DNA from 2 places in the Brevibacterium sp. LAARM2_SD2 genome. Region 1 is predicted to be linked to the other one. Evidence: predicted binding sites of a transcription regulator. Region 1 holds the regulator's gene; the other holds the start of a gene.
What was found. The regulator HspR, encoded in region 1, represses chaperone genes until heat shock. The targets are predictions, from matches to a motif close to AAGTTGAGTCNNNNNGACTCAACTT.

Region 1 (6,592 bases):
CGGCAAGACGCTGACCGCTCCCGAGGTCTCCGCCCGCATCCTCCAGAAGCTCAAGCACGACGCTGAGGAGTACCTGCAGGAGAAGGTTACCGACGCGGTCATCACCGTGCCGGCCTACTTCAACGACGCAGAGCGCCAGGCCACGAAGGACGCCGGTGAGATCGCCGGCCTCAACGTCCTGCGCATCATCAACGAGCCCACCGCTGCTGCTCTGGCCTACGGCCTCGAGCGCGGCAAGGAAGACGAGCTCATCCTCGTCTTCGACCTCGGTGGCGGTACGTTCGACGTCTCGCTGCTCGAAGTCGGCAAGGACGATGACGGCTTCTCGACCATTCAGGTCCGTGCGACCTCCGGTGACAACCGCCTCGGCGGTGACGACTGGGATCAGCGGATCGTCGATTGGCTGGTCGAGCAGGTCAAGAACAACTACGGCGTCGACCTGACGAAGGACTCGACGGCGATGCAGCGCCTCAAGGAGGCCGCTGAGCAGGCGAAGAAGGAGCTCTCGTCCGCGACGAGCACCAACATCTCCCTGCAGTACCTCTCGATGAGCGAGAACGGTCCGATCCACCTCGACGAAACCCTCACCCGGGCGAAGTTCGAGGATCTGACCAAGGACCTCCTCGAGCGCACGAAGGCCCCGTTCCACGCGGTGATGAAGGATGCCGGCGTGTCCGTCAAGGACATCGACCACGTCGTCCTCGTCGGCGGTTCGACCCGCATGCCCGGCGTCACCCAGGTCGTCACCGAGCTCACCGGAGGCAAGGAGCCCAACAAGGGCGTCAACCCCGATGAGGTCGTCGCGATCGGCGCTGCCGTCCAGGCCGGTGTGCTCATGGGCGAACGCAAGGACGTCCTGCTCATCGACGTCACCCCGCTCTCGCTCGGACTCGAGACCAAGGGCGGCGTGATGACGAAGCTCATCGAGCGCAACACCCCGATCCCGACGAAGCGCTCGGAGACGTTCACCACGGCTGAGGACAACCAGCCGTCGGTGTCGATCCAGGTCTTCCAGGGTGAGCGCGAGTTCACGCGCGACAACAAGAACCTCGGCACCTTCGAGCTGACCGGCATCGCGCCGGCTCCGCGCGGCGTGCCGCAGATCGAGGTCGCGTTCGACATCGACGCCAACGGCATCGTCCATGTCTCGGCCACCGACAAGGGAACCGGCAAGGAGCAGTCGATGACGATCACCGGCGGCTCGGCCCTCCCCAAGGAGGACATCGAGCGCATGGTGCGTGAGGCCGAGGAGCACGCGGAAGAGGACAAGAAGCGCCGTGAGGCCGCTGACGTCCGCAACAACGCGGAGAACCTCGCCTACCAGACGCAGAAGCTGCTCGACGACAACGCCGACAAGCTGCCCGAGGACATCAAGACCGAGCTCCAGGGCGACGTCGATGCTGTCAAGGAAGCTCTCAACGGCGAAGACGACGACGCCGTGAAGAAGGCGTTCGACACGCTCACCGAGAAGCAGCAGAAGATCGGTGAGGCCATCTACCAGCAGCAGGAGTCCGGCGCGGCCGGTGGCGCTGCCGGTGGTGCCGACCAGGGCAGCAGCGACGCAGGCACCGGTGCCGACGACGATGTCGTCGACGCCGAGGTCGTGGATGATGATGAGGACGAGGGGAAGAAGTAATGACGACCGAGGGCAACGATCCGTCGTCCGAGGAGCCAGGCTTCACCTTCCATGACAAGCGTCGGGTCGATCCCGAGACCGGTGAGCTCCGTCCCGAAGCCGACCCGCAGTCGGCTTCGGGGGAGTCCGGTGAGGGAGCCGACACCGAGGAGGTGCTGGCCGACGCCAGCGACCTCGGTGTCGAGATCCCGGCCGACGCCTCATCGCTCAACGACACCGAGGCGGCCGGCAGCGAACCCGCTCCCGGCTCCGAGGCCGCGGCCCACCTCGCCGACCTCAAGCGCATCAACGCCGAGTACGCGGCCTACCGGATGCGCGCCGATCGCGAACGCGAGCGGGCGTCCGTGGGCGGAACCGTCAAGGTCGTCGAGGCCTTGGTTCCCGTCCTCGACGAGGTGCGTCTGGCGCAGGAGAACGGCGACGTCTCCGGGCCCTTCGAGGCCCACGTGAACAAGCTCATCGACGCGCTGGCCAAGGTCGGCGTCGAGCAGTACGGCGCAGTCGGCGACGAGTTCGATCCGCACCTGCATGAGGCTCTCATGCAGCAGCCGTCGGACGAAGTCGAGGTGCCGACGGTGTTCATGGTCATGCAGCCGGGCTACCGCATGGGTGATCGCATCATCCGCGCGGCCCGCGTCGGCGTGCAGCAGCCAGAGGACTGACCGTTCCACCTTCGCCGAGGTGACCCGCCACCCCAGCGTCCGGCCACGGACGCTGGGAGCGGGGACCGCCTCGGCGACGGTCCGGAATCACCGGGAGGGAAGCCTTCGCGGGGATTGCGGATTGTGAGCAGACAGATGAACGGACGAATGACAGAGCCGGGGCGGACACGCACCGGCAGGCACAACAGGACTGAGAAGAAGGGAGGTGCCAGATGAGTACCGGACCGCAGAACGACTGGTTCGAGAAGGACTTCTACAAGACCCTCGGCGTCTCCAAGGACGCGTCGGACTCCGAGATCAAGAAGGCCTACCGCAAGCTCGCGCGGAAGTACCATCGGACGCGAATCCGGGGGACGCCGAGGCGGAGGCCAAGTTCAAGGAGATCGGACAGGCCCACCAGGTGCTGTCGAACAAGGAATCGCGCGAACAGTACGACCAGGTCCGCGCCATGGGCAGCGGTGCCAGGTTCAGCGCCGGCGCCGGTGGTGCCGGGGGAGCCGGCGGCGGCTTCGACGACGTGTTCTCCGACCTCTTCGGAGGCGGCGGGCGCACCCGGACCCGGACGACCTACAGCGGCGGCGGGTTCGGCGGCGGCAGCGGCTACGGCGACGTGCCCCCGGATCTCGCCGATCTCCTCAACGGGTTCGGCGGCGGGTCGTACGGCGGCTACGGCGGCGGTTACGACACGGGCTTCGGCGGCGGATATTCGCCACCGGTCAAGGGCGGGGACATCAAGTCCTCGACGAACCTCAGCTTCACCGAGGCGGCCAACGGCGCATCCGTGAAGCTGCAGATGCCCGGCGGCAAGCCGCTGACCGTGCGCACCCCGATCGGCGTCAAGGACGGACAGAAGATCCGACTGGCCGGCAAGGGCAAGCAGAGCCCGAACGGCGGCGATCCCGGTGACGTCATCCTCACCGTCCACGTCAAGCCCCACCCGGTGTTCACCCGCGACGGGGACAACCTGCGGATGGACCTGCCGGTGAGCTTCGACGAGGCGGCGCTCGGCGCCGAGGTCAAGGTGCCCACGCTCGGCGGTCAGCCGGTGAAGGTGAAGATCCCCGCGGGCACGCCCTCGGGTCGGACCCTGCGGGTGCGCGGCAAGGGCGTGAAGACGAAGAAGGGCACGGGCGATCTGCTCGTCACCGTCGAGATCGTCGCGCCGAAGAACCTCTCGAAGGAAGCGAAGGAAGCCGTCGAAGCCTACAAGGCGGCGACGGAATCCGACGACCCGCGTGCCGGCCTGCTCGATCGGGCCAAGGCAAGCTGAGGCAGTGAGGCAGGATGCAGTTCTCTCAGAGCGCAGCGCTCTACGTCATCTCGGTGGCGGCGGAATTGGCGGGGATGCACCCGCAGACCCTGCGGCAGTATGACCGGATGGGTCTCGTCACCCCGCAGCGCACGGCCGGCAAGGGCCGACGCTACTCGGGGCGGGACATCGCCAAGCTGCGCCTGATCCAGCATCTCTCGAAGGACGAGGGGGTCAACCTCGTCGGGATCAAGAAGATCATGGAGATGCAGAACCAGATCGACGCCCTGCGCAGCCGGAACCGGGAACTCGAGGAGGAGGTCCTCGCCGAGGCGGCGGCACGCGAACGCGATTCGCGTGTCTTCGCTGCCGGTTCCGGCGGCGATGTCGTCTCGATCGCGCGCGGCCGGCGACCCAAGGTCACCGCCGAATCCGAGGCCGGTGCCGTCGTGCTCTACGACGATTTCACCACCCGAAGGGTCCGCGGTCCGGCGAAGGCGTGAGGGCGATCCGAGCGGTACCGAGCGGCTGTGACGGCAACCTGAGCGGCCCAGCGCGGGAGTGACCAGGGGCGGAGCACCATTCCAGGGGCGGAGCGATCCGCCCCTTTCTCATGCCCGGATCGGGTTGTGGCCAGTTCGCTCTGAGATGGCCAAGGCAACCTTGGCCATCTCAGAGCGAACTGGCGCAAACCGGTCGCGACCCGGACTCCACGGGCGCCGCTACTGGGGAGAGCGCTGGTCTCGGCGCGATCGTCGTCGATTGCGGGTCGCACGTCCGCGACAGGCAACCGACTGCGCGGCATGTCCGGCACACGCCCGTTTCGCCGACATCGCTCGATCTGTGCAACCCCGCCGAACCACCCGAACGGCGCTTCGGCTCACCCTGTTTCGGGCGGCTCACGTTTTGAACAGAGCCGCTCGAACCAGGATGAGCCGCAGCGTGAGGCTGCGAGGGTGGGAGCCTCAGAGGGCGCGAGTCATGGGGTGCGAGAACTCACGACGGGCAACCCTCCGGCGGCCAGGTTCGTGTGAGCGCACTGCGCCTACCAGGGCACCTTGTGCGCGGCGTTGCCCGCTGTCGAAACACGGGCGAAACGTTGCCCGCCACGGGACGAAACAATCGACTGTCAGGATGGGCGCTGTTGAGATCGACGAGCGACCGAGGAGACCACCATGACGATGTCTGCAGACAAGTCGACGGCGCCACCGGGGACGAGCAGCGAGGCGAAGGCCGCAGCGCGCGAGAGTCTCGAGGACTACACTCTGAGATTCGCGCCGCGCTCCTACCGCACGTGGGCACCGGCCGTGGTGGCGACGAGTGCACTGGGCGGCATCGCGTATCTCGCTGACTTCTCGATCGGCGCGAGCATCGGCCTGGCGCACGGCACAGCCAACGGCATCCTCGGCATCCTCACGGCGGCCATCATCATCTTCCTCACCGGCTGGCCCCTGGCCTTCTACGCCGCACGCTACAACCTCGACCTCGATCTCATCACCCGCGGCGCAGGGTTCGGGTACTACGGCTCGGTGATCACGAACATCATCTTCGCCACCTTCACGTTCATCTTCTTCGCGCTCGAGGGCTCGATCATGGCCCAGGGGCTCTACCTGGGACTCGGCATCCCGCGTCCGCTCGGCTACCTCCTCTCCACCGTCATCATCTTCCCGCTCGTCATCTTCGGCATGAAGGCGCTGGCCCGACTGCAGGTCTCGACGACACCGCTCTGGCTCGTCCTCATGGTCGTCCCCGTCGGCTACCTCATCGCCTTCCAACCGGAAACCGTGAGCACCTTCTTCGCGTACCAGGGCGAGAGCGGCGAGAGCGCGAACTTCGCCTCGGCCATGCTCGCCGCCGGAGTCTGCCTCTCGCTCATCGCCCAGATCGCCGAGCAGATCGACTACCTGCGATTCATGCCCCCGCGCACTCCGGGCAACCGTCGCAGCTGGTGGACGGCGGTGATCCTCGCCGGTCCGGGCTGGGTGATCTTCGGGGCGATCAAGCAGATCATCGGCATGTTCCTCGCCGTCTACCTCATCGCCAACGTGCCCGGGGCCACCGGATTCGCGACCGAGCCGGTCCAGCAGCTGCTCGCCACCTACGAGCAGATGATGCCGCAATGGCTCGCCCTGCTGCTCGCCGTCGTCCTCGTCGTCATCTCCCAGGTGAAGATCAACGTGACGAACGCCTACTCCGGGTCACTGGCGTGGACGAACGCCTACACCCGGATCACCAAGCACTACCCCGGGCGGATCACCTTCCTCGTCGTCAACCTGCTCTTCGCTCTGACGCTCATGGAACTCAACATGTTCGACTTCCTCAACGCGATCCTCAGCTTCTACGCCAACCTCGCGATGTCGTGGATCTGCGTCGTCGCCGCGGACATCGCCATCAACAAGTACGTGCTGGGACTCTCGCCGAAGACTCCGGAGTTCCGCCGCGGCATGCTCTACGACTGGAACCCGGTCGGCGTCGTCTCCCTCGTGCTCTCCGGTGGGGTGTCGATCGCCATCTACTTCGGTGCCTTCGGGGCCGCAGTCCAGCCGTTCTCCCCGCTCTTCGCCGTCGGCATCGCGATCGTCGCCACACCGCTCATGGCGATCATCACCCGGGGGCGCTTCTACCTGCGTCGACAGGACGACGGCATCGACGTGCCGATGTATGACGACCACGGCAACCCCACGGATGCGACCCTGTGGTGCCACGTCACGGAGATGGAGTTCGAGCGTCCCGACATGATCGCCTCGGCGAAGACCGGACCGAACGGGGAGACCCTCTATCTCAGCTCTCTGGCACTGTCGACCGACCGCCTCGGCGAACATGTCCTGCCGGCCGACCCCGTCCGGGAGCGCTGATGCACTTCACACCGGGGGACACGGAGAAGCTGCTGCTCTCCGTCGCCGGCATGGTCGCCCGCGATCGTCTGGAGCGGGGAGTGCCGCTCAACTATCCCGAATCCGTCGCGCTGCTGAGCACGTGGGCGATCGAGCGGGCGCGTGAGGGGGCCGCGGTCGAGGAGCTCATGGTCACCGGACGGGAGGTCCT
Region 2 (6,592 bases), on a different contig from region 1:
GCCACCGGGCCCGAGCGCCGCCTGCGGGCGCGGCTGCGCGGTCCGGGCGGGGAGCTGACGTTCTGAGCGTACGGTGCCCGTCGCTTCGAGACTCGGCAGAGACCGCGATCCGGCAGAGACCGCGATCCGGCAGAGACCGAGATCCGGCAGGGACTGAGATCCGGCAGAGAGAGGGAACCCGCGGCTAGACTCGCAGGTGTGATTCCGCCCCTCATCCCCACCGGCCGCAGTCCGCGCGCTGCACGGATCGGTCGCGCCGCCTCGGCGTTGGTCGTCGCTGCCCTCCTCACCGCCGTCAGCGCGTGCGCGCCCGAGGAGGCCGAGGAGACCCGGCCGACACCGCAGGCGGTCGAGACGATCGCTGCCCCGTCGGTGACCGACCCGGCCGATCTCCCAGGACCGACGGCCACGGGACCCGGCGGTGATTCGGCCGGTGCGGTCGGCGTGACCGAAGGCGACATCGAGATGCAGGGCAGCGGGAAATGGGCGCGCCCGGCCGCTGAGGTCGGGCCCAACCGCGACGGCGGCAGGGCGTTCACGGTCGCCGTCCGGGTCGAGGACAATCTGCCCATCGACGTCGATGGCGCCTCCGACTTCATCATCGCGACCCTCCAGGACGAGCGCGGCTGGCAGGACATCGACGACGTGTCGATCGAACTCGTCGATTCGGGGCAGGACGCGATGATCAGTATCGCGAGCCCGAACACCGTCGATGAGATGTGCCTGCCGCTCAAGACGCTCGGGAAGCTCTCGTGCCGCAACGGCCCGAACGTCATCCTCAATGCCAAGCGCTGGGTGAGCGCGACTCCGGAGTTCGACGACATCACGCAGTACCGGCAGTACCTCATCAACCACGAGGTCGGGCATGCGCTCGGTCACGGCCACGAATCGTGCCCGGGTTCGGGGGAGACCGCCCCGCTCATGCAGCAGCAGACGAAGGGCCTGTCCGGCTGCACGCCCAACGGCTGGCCGTCCCAGGGGTAGTGGGTTCGGCCGCCTCGGGGATGACCGGCCGACTGCGATTGACGACAAGCTGAGAGTCGAGGTCAGCCCTCCCTGAACCGTCTGATCGCAACGTCCTGTTGGGCGAGGCGGCGCAGGGCGAGCAGTACCGGTTCGAGGAGCAGGGTGCCGAGCACCGCCTGCCGCACGGCGCTGTCGATCTCGGCGGTGGGCACGGTGTCGACCTCCGCCTCGGCGAGGTCGTGGACGGTGCGCCCGTAGCGAGCGAGGCCGCCGTCGATGAGGTCGATGCCCGCCGCATCGAGAGCCCGCAGCGCCGTGGCGAGCTGGTCGACTTCGACGCTGTCGGGGTCGATCGTCCACCCGAGTTCGGCGACGAGGCCGAGGGCCGCCTCGGTGCTGGTTCCCTCTGGCCCCTGACGGGACGAGCCTGTCTGACGGGGTGGGCCTGCTTGACGGGGGGCCTGCGCGGGCATCGTCGCGTGCTGTGCCGCGCCGAGCACCTCGGAGAACGTCTCCGGCGGATCGTCGATGACGCCGAGCACGCGTTTGGCCGCCTCGATGCTCAGTCGGGCCGGGCCGAGGAGGGCGCGGATGAGCTCGAGACGGTCGACGTGCGCCTCGGAGTAGACCGCCTGCGTCGCCGACGTCCGCTCGCCGGCCGGCAGCAGTCCCTCCCGCAGGTAGTACTTGATCGTCGCCACCGGCACGTCGCTGCGTCGCGACAGCTCAGAGATCCGCACAGAGTCCTCCTTCTTGCGTCTGATCCTTCTTCCGGCTGATTCCACCCTCCGTCCCCTTGACATTGGACAGTATAACTATCCAATATTGGAGAGTGCAGGTATCCATTATGTCAGGAGCTCACGATGACGACGACTCGACTCACCCATGATTACGACGGCGAACTCGTCGTCTTCCACATCGGCATGCGCATCCGTCAGTGGTGGCGCCCCGACCTCTGGCTGCCCGTCTTCCAGGCGATGCCGCCGATGCTCCGCGAGCTCTCGCAGGACCCCGACTCCGGACTCCTCGGCTTCCGGCTGATCGCCGACCCGCGCGTCCGTGGACGGTGCAGTACTGGAGTTCGCTCGAGAAGCTCTATGCCTACGCCTCCGATCCGCAGGCGTCCCACCGACCCGCATGGTCGGCCTTCAATCGGCGCGCGCGGAATGCGCCGCGTGCCGTCGGCGTGTGGCATGAGACCTACCCGGTGGCCGGTGCGGAGTCGATCTACGTGGGCATGCCCCCGATCGGACTCGCCGAGGTGGTCGGATCCCGCCCGGTCACCGGTCGCAGCCATCGCGCGGCCGACCGCCAGGCCCGTCTGGATCGGTGAAATCACTGGTCAGAGCCTTGGTTCCGATGGGTAAGCGAGACCTCCATCACGCCGGGGAGGGACGGGGAATATCACCGGGAGGATTCTCGTTGATTGAGTCAAACAGACGTATATGAGTCACCCTGGCTCAACTTCCAAAGGAGACCGTTTTGGCTAACTTCTTCGGACCTTCCAGTGGTGGCGAAGGCTCTTTCGACGAGTTCCTCGCCCGCTATCTGCAGGGTCAGAACACACCACGGCAGGGCCGTTCCGTCGACATCAACCGGTTGCTGTCCAAGCGCACGCGTGAAGTCGTCGATGGCGCTGCCGAGTACTCGCGGCGGCGCGGACAGGAAGAGGTCGACGCCCTCCACCTGCTGCGCGTGATGGTCGATTCCGAGCACGGCTCGGCGTCCCTGCGCCAGGTCGGCGCGGACCCCGAGGCGATCGCCCGGGCCATCGACGAGCGCCTGCCCGAATCCGCCGAGGCACGCGAGACCGAGGGCGCGCCGACACTGACCGGCGCTGCCCAGAAGTCGCTGCTCGACGCCTACCAGGTCGCCCGCGCGTTCGGCTCGACCTACATCGACCCCGAACACCTCTTCTTCGCCTTCGTCCTCAACCAGGAGATGCCCGCCGGGCGGATCCTCGCGCAGGCCGGGGTCACGCAGGCGACCCTGCAGGCCGGTGCCCAAGCGGCCGAAGCCAAGCAGACGCAGGGCGGGACGACCGAGTCCGGTGAGGGGGAGTCGATGCTCGAGAAGTTCGGCACCGACCTCACGGCGCTCGCCGCTGAAGGCCGGCTCGACCCGGTCATCGGTCGTGCCACGGAGATCGAGGAGACCATCGAGATCCTCGCCCGCCGCACGAAGAACAACCCCGTTCTCATCGGTGAGGCCGGCGTCGGCAAGACGGCGATCGCCGAAGGACTGGCGCAGGCCATCGAATCCGGCGACATCCCCGCTCAGCTCCTCGGCAAGCGGGTCATCGCCCTCGACCTGCCCGGCATGCTCGCCGGCACCCGCTACCGCGGTGACTTCGAAGAGCGTCTGACGAAGACGCTCGACGAGATCGCCGAGGACGGAGACACGATCGTCTTCGTCGACGAGCTCCACACCCTCGTGGGAGCAGGCGGCAGCGGCGAATCGAATTCGATGGACGCCGGCAACATCCTCAAGCCGCGCCTGGCCCGTGGGGATCTCCACCTCCTCGGCGCGACGACGCTGCGTGAGTTCCGCACGATCGAGAAGGATTCGGCGCTCGCTCGCCGCTTCCAGCCGGTCATGGTCGGCGAACCGACCATCGAGGACGCGGTGACGATCCTCGCCGGACTCGCCGATCGGTACGCCGAGCACCACGGTGTCACCTACGACGCCGAGGCGATCCGCGCCGCCGTCGAACTCTCGCACCGCTACATCACCGACCGGTACCTGCCGGACAAGGCCATCGACCTCATCGACCAGGCCGGCGCCCGGCTCTCGCTCAAGCGGGGTCCGGTCGTCGACACGGCAGCGATGCGCTCCGAGCTCGGCGAGCTCGAGGCGGAGAAGAACTCGGCGATAGCGGCCGAGAACTTCGAGCGGGCCGGCGAGATCCGCGATGAGATCTCCCACCTCACCGATCGGCTCGAGGAGATCCTCAACTCGAGGACCACCTCGGCGAATGACGGGGAGGACGGCGTCGTCGACGCCGAGCAGATCGCTCAGGTCGTCTCCCGGGCCACCGGGATCCCGGCCTCGTCGATGACGCAGGAGACGAAGATCCGGCTCGCAGGACTCGAGGACATGCTCCACGGTCGCGTGGTCGGTCAGGACGACGCCGTGTCCGCGGTGTCGAAGGCCATCCGCCGGTCGCAGACCGGGATGGGCGATCCCGCCCGGCCCATCGGCAGCTTCCTCTTCCTCGGCCCCACGGGCGTGGGCAAGACGGAGCTGGCGAAGGCGCTCGCGTCGACGCTGTTCGACGACGAGTCGGCGATGATCCGGTTCGACATGAGCGAGTTCGGGGAGCGGCACACCGTGTCCCGTCTCGTCGGCGCCCCTCCCGGGTACGTCGGCTACGACGAGGCCGGTCAGCTCACGGAGCAGGTCAGGCGCCGTCCGTACTCGGTGATCCTCCTCGACGAGGTCGAGAAGGCGCACCCGGACGCGTTCAACCTGCTCCTCCAGGTCCTCGACGACGGTCGGCTCACCGATGGTCAGGGACGCACGGTCGACTTCCGCAACACCGTCATCATCATGACGTCCAACCTGGGCTCCGAGTTCATCGGGGCATCGACGCCGCTGGGCTTCACCTCGGCCGATGCCACGGTGACCGAGCGGGACCTCAAGGCGAAGGTGATGGGTCGGCTCAAGGAGGTCATGCGGCCGGAGTTCCTCAACCGGATCGACGACACCGTGATGTTCACCCGCCTCGACCGGGTGCAGCTGCGGGAGATCGTCGGGCTCCAGCTCGAGCAGTCGATCGATCGGCTCTCGCGCCAGGGCATCGCCCTCGAGGTGTCTCAGGACGCCATGGACTGGCTCGCCGAGGCCGGTTACGAGCCCGAGTTCGGTGCGCGGCCGCTGCGCCGCGTCATCCAGCGCGAGCTCGATGACCGGATCGCCGACATCCTCGTCACCGAGGCTGTCGCCGAAGGCGGAACCGTCGACGTCACCGTCGTCGACGGACAGCTCACGGTGGCTCCTCGCACCGAGGCGGCTCCGCTGGCGGCCTGACCGGTCGCCGGCGCGAGGCGCCACCCTCTTCGACGCGGTGATCCGACATTTACGCCCTTTGCAAAGGGCGTAAATGTCGGATCACCGCGTTGTTGTGTCTGCAGGGCGTTGAAGGCGCTGCCTAGGCCCGTGGGCGCCCGTGTGATCGACGCCGAGGGCGCGGTTGATCGTGATCCGCTCGACGAGTGTCCACGCGGTCGTCGTCATGAGGTAGAGGGTCGCGGCGAGCGGCACGAACGCGGCGAAGACGGCGGTGAGGAACGGCATGAAACTGAGCATCCGCGTCATCCCCGACAGGTCGACCCCGCCGGGCAGCTGGGTCGCGGAGTCGGCCGCCGAGGTGGTCGGCTGCGGCATGAGCAGGTGGCGGGAGAGCGCGGCGACGACGGCGATCGCGACGATGAGCCCGGCATAGAGCAGTCCCGCGACCCAGGTGAGGTCGCCTGCGCCGATGAGACCGACGAGGCTCGAGCTCAGCGGAATCCCGAAGAGCGTGTGCCCGAGCAGCTCGTTGGCCTGACCGCCGATCGTCGGCTGGACGAAGAGGCCGTAGACGGCCATGAGCACGGGAATCTGCAGGAGCACCGGCAGGCAGCCGGCGAACGGGGAGGCGTTCTCCTCCCGATAGAGCTCCATGAGCTTCTCCTGCATGACCTGCTGGTTCCCCTTGTGCCGCTTCTGCAGCTCGGCGATCTTCGGGGCCAGGCGCTTCCGTGTGATGCCGGCCCTGACCTGCGAGAGGCCGACGGGGATGAGGAGGGTGCGCACGGCGAGGGTGAGCACGATGACGGCGATCGCCGCACTGCTCTCACCGGCGAGCGGTTGGAGGAGGTCGCTGAGCGCGGTGACGAGCCAGTACGCGCCGGAGACGAGGAGTTTGATGGGTGGGAATTCGTAGATGTTCACAGACGGTGTCCTTCGTTCGTCCGGGTGAGCACGGAACCGGGCTCACGCGGCGTGCACGCGCACTGCGACAGTGCTCGGGCACAGGGGTGGGGTCGTCACCTGAACGAGGAATAAGCTGCTGGACTCCCGCGCCGAGGCGGGGCAACGGGGCCGTGCCAACAGGACAGCACCGAGGCGGGGCAACGGGGCCGTGCCAACGGGGCAGCACCGAGGCGGGACAACGGGGCCATGCCAACGGGGCAGCGCCGAGGTGGGGCAACGGGGACATGCCAACAGCGCAGCGCCGAGGCAGGGGGCAGTCCCGTCAGAGCATCGCAGAGGAGTCGTCGTTCAGGCGTGGGCTGAGACGACGAAGGACGGCGCTCTGGCCATCACGGTGCCCGGGGTGCCGGGTGCGGCCGGCATGCGGAAGTCGCGGACCGCCGAGGGCTCACGGCGCATCCACGGACCGTGCGGGGCCAGGGAGAGCACGCGCACGAGCGCACTCGCCGCCCACACCCCGACGGGAGTGAGGAACGCGGCACCGAGGAGGACGAGGACGAGAAGATGCGCCGGCGACTGCGGAAGCACCGCATCGACATCGGCGCTGAGCACGACGACGATGAGCTGGATCGCCATCCACAGACTCAGCATCGCACCCGCCTTCCCCCAACAGTTCCTGCGCTGTCGACGATAGCACGCGCGTCTGCCC

Region 2: a site for HspR is predicted at 2,409-2,433, ahead of AC2W7K_RS11745 (ATP-dependent Clp protease ATP-binding subunit). Genes of this name have one in related genera too.

Annotation. Positions count from the first base shown of each region.
Region 1 is NZ_JBNFOM010000026.1:48,419-55,010, reverse strand. It holds gene dnaK (molecular chaperone DnaK) at 1-1,636, shown strand, start outside; gene AC2W7K_RS14965 (nucleotide exchange factor GrpE) at 1,636-2,298, shown strand; partial or broken gene AC2W7K_RS14960 (DnaJ C-terminal domain-containing protein) at 2,511-3,568, shown strand; gene AC2W7K_RS14955 (heat shock protein transcriptional repressor HspR) at 3,583-4,050, shown strand; gene AC2W7K_RS14950 (purine-cytosine permease family protein) at 4,729-6,402, shown strand; gene AC2W7K_RS14945 (urease subunit gamma) at 6,402-6,592, shown strand, end outside.
Region 2 is NZ_JBNFOM010000017.1:28,417-35,008, forward strand. It holds gene AC2W7K_RS11720 (VOC family protein) at 1-66, shown strand, start outside; gene AC2W7K_RS11725 (DUF3152 domain-containing protein) at 199-984, shown strand; gene AC2W7K_RS11730 (MerR family transcriptional regulator) at 1,047-1,706, opposite strand; partial or broken gene AC2W7K_RS11735 (DUF4188 domain-containing protein) at 1,890-1,946, shown strand; gene AC2W7K_RS11740 (monooxygenase family protein) at 2,033-2,299, shown strand; gene AC2W7K_RS11745 (ATP-dependent Clp protease ATP-binding subunit) at 2,449-4,995, shown strand; gene AC2W7K_RS11750 (YidC/Oxa1 family membrane protein insertase) at 5,077-5,901, opposite strand; gene AC2W7K_RS11755 (hypothetical protein) at 6,232-6,534, opposite strand.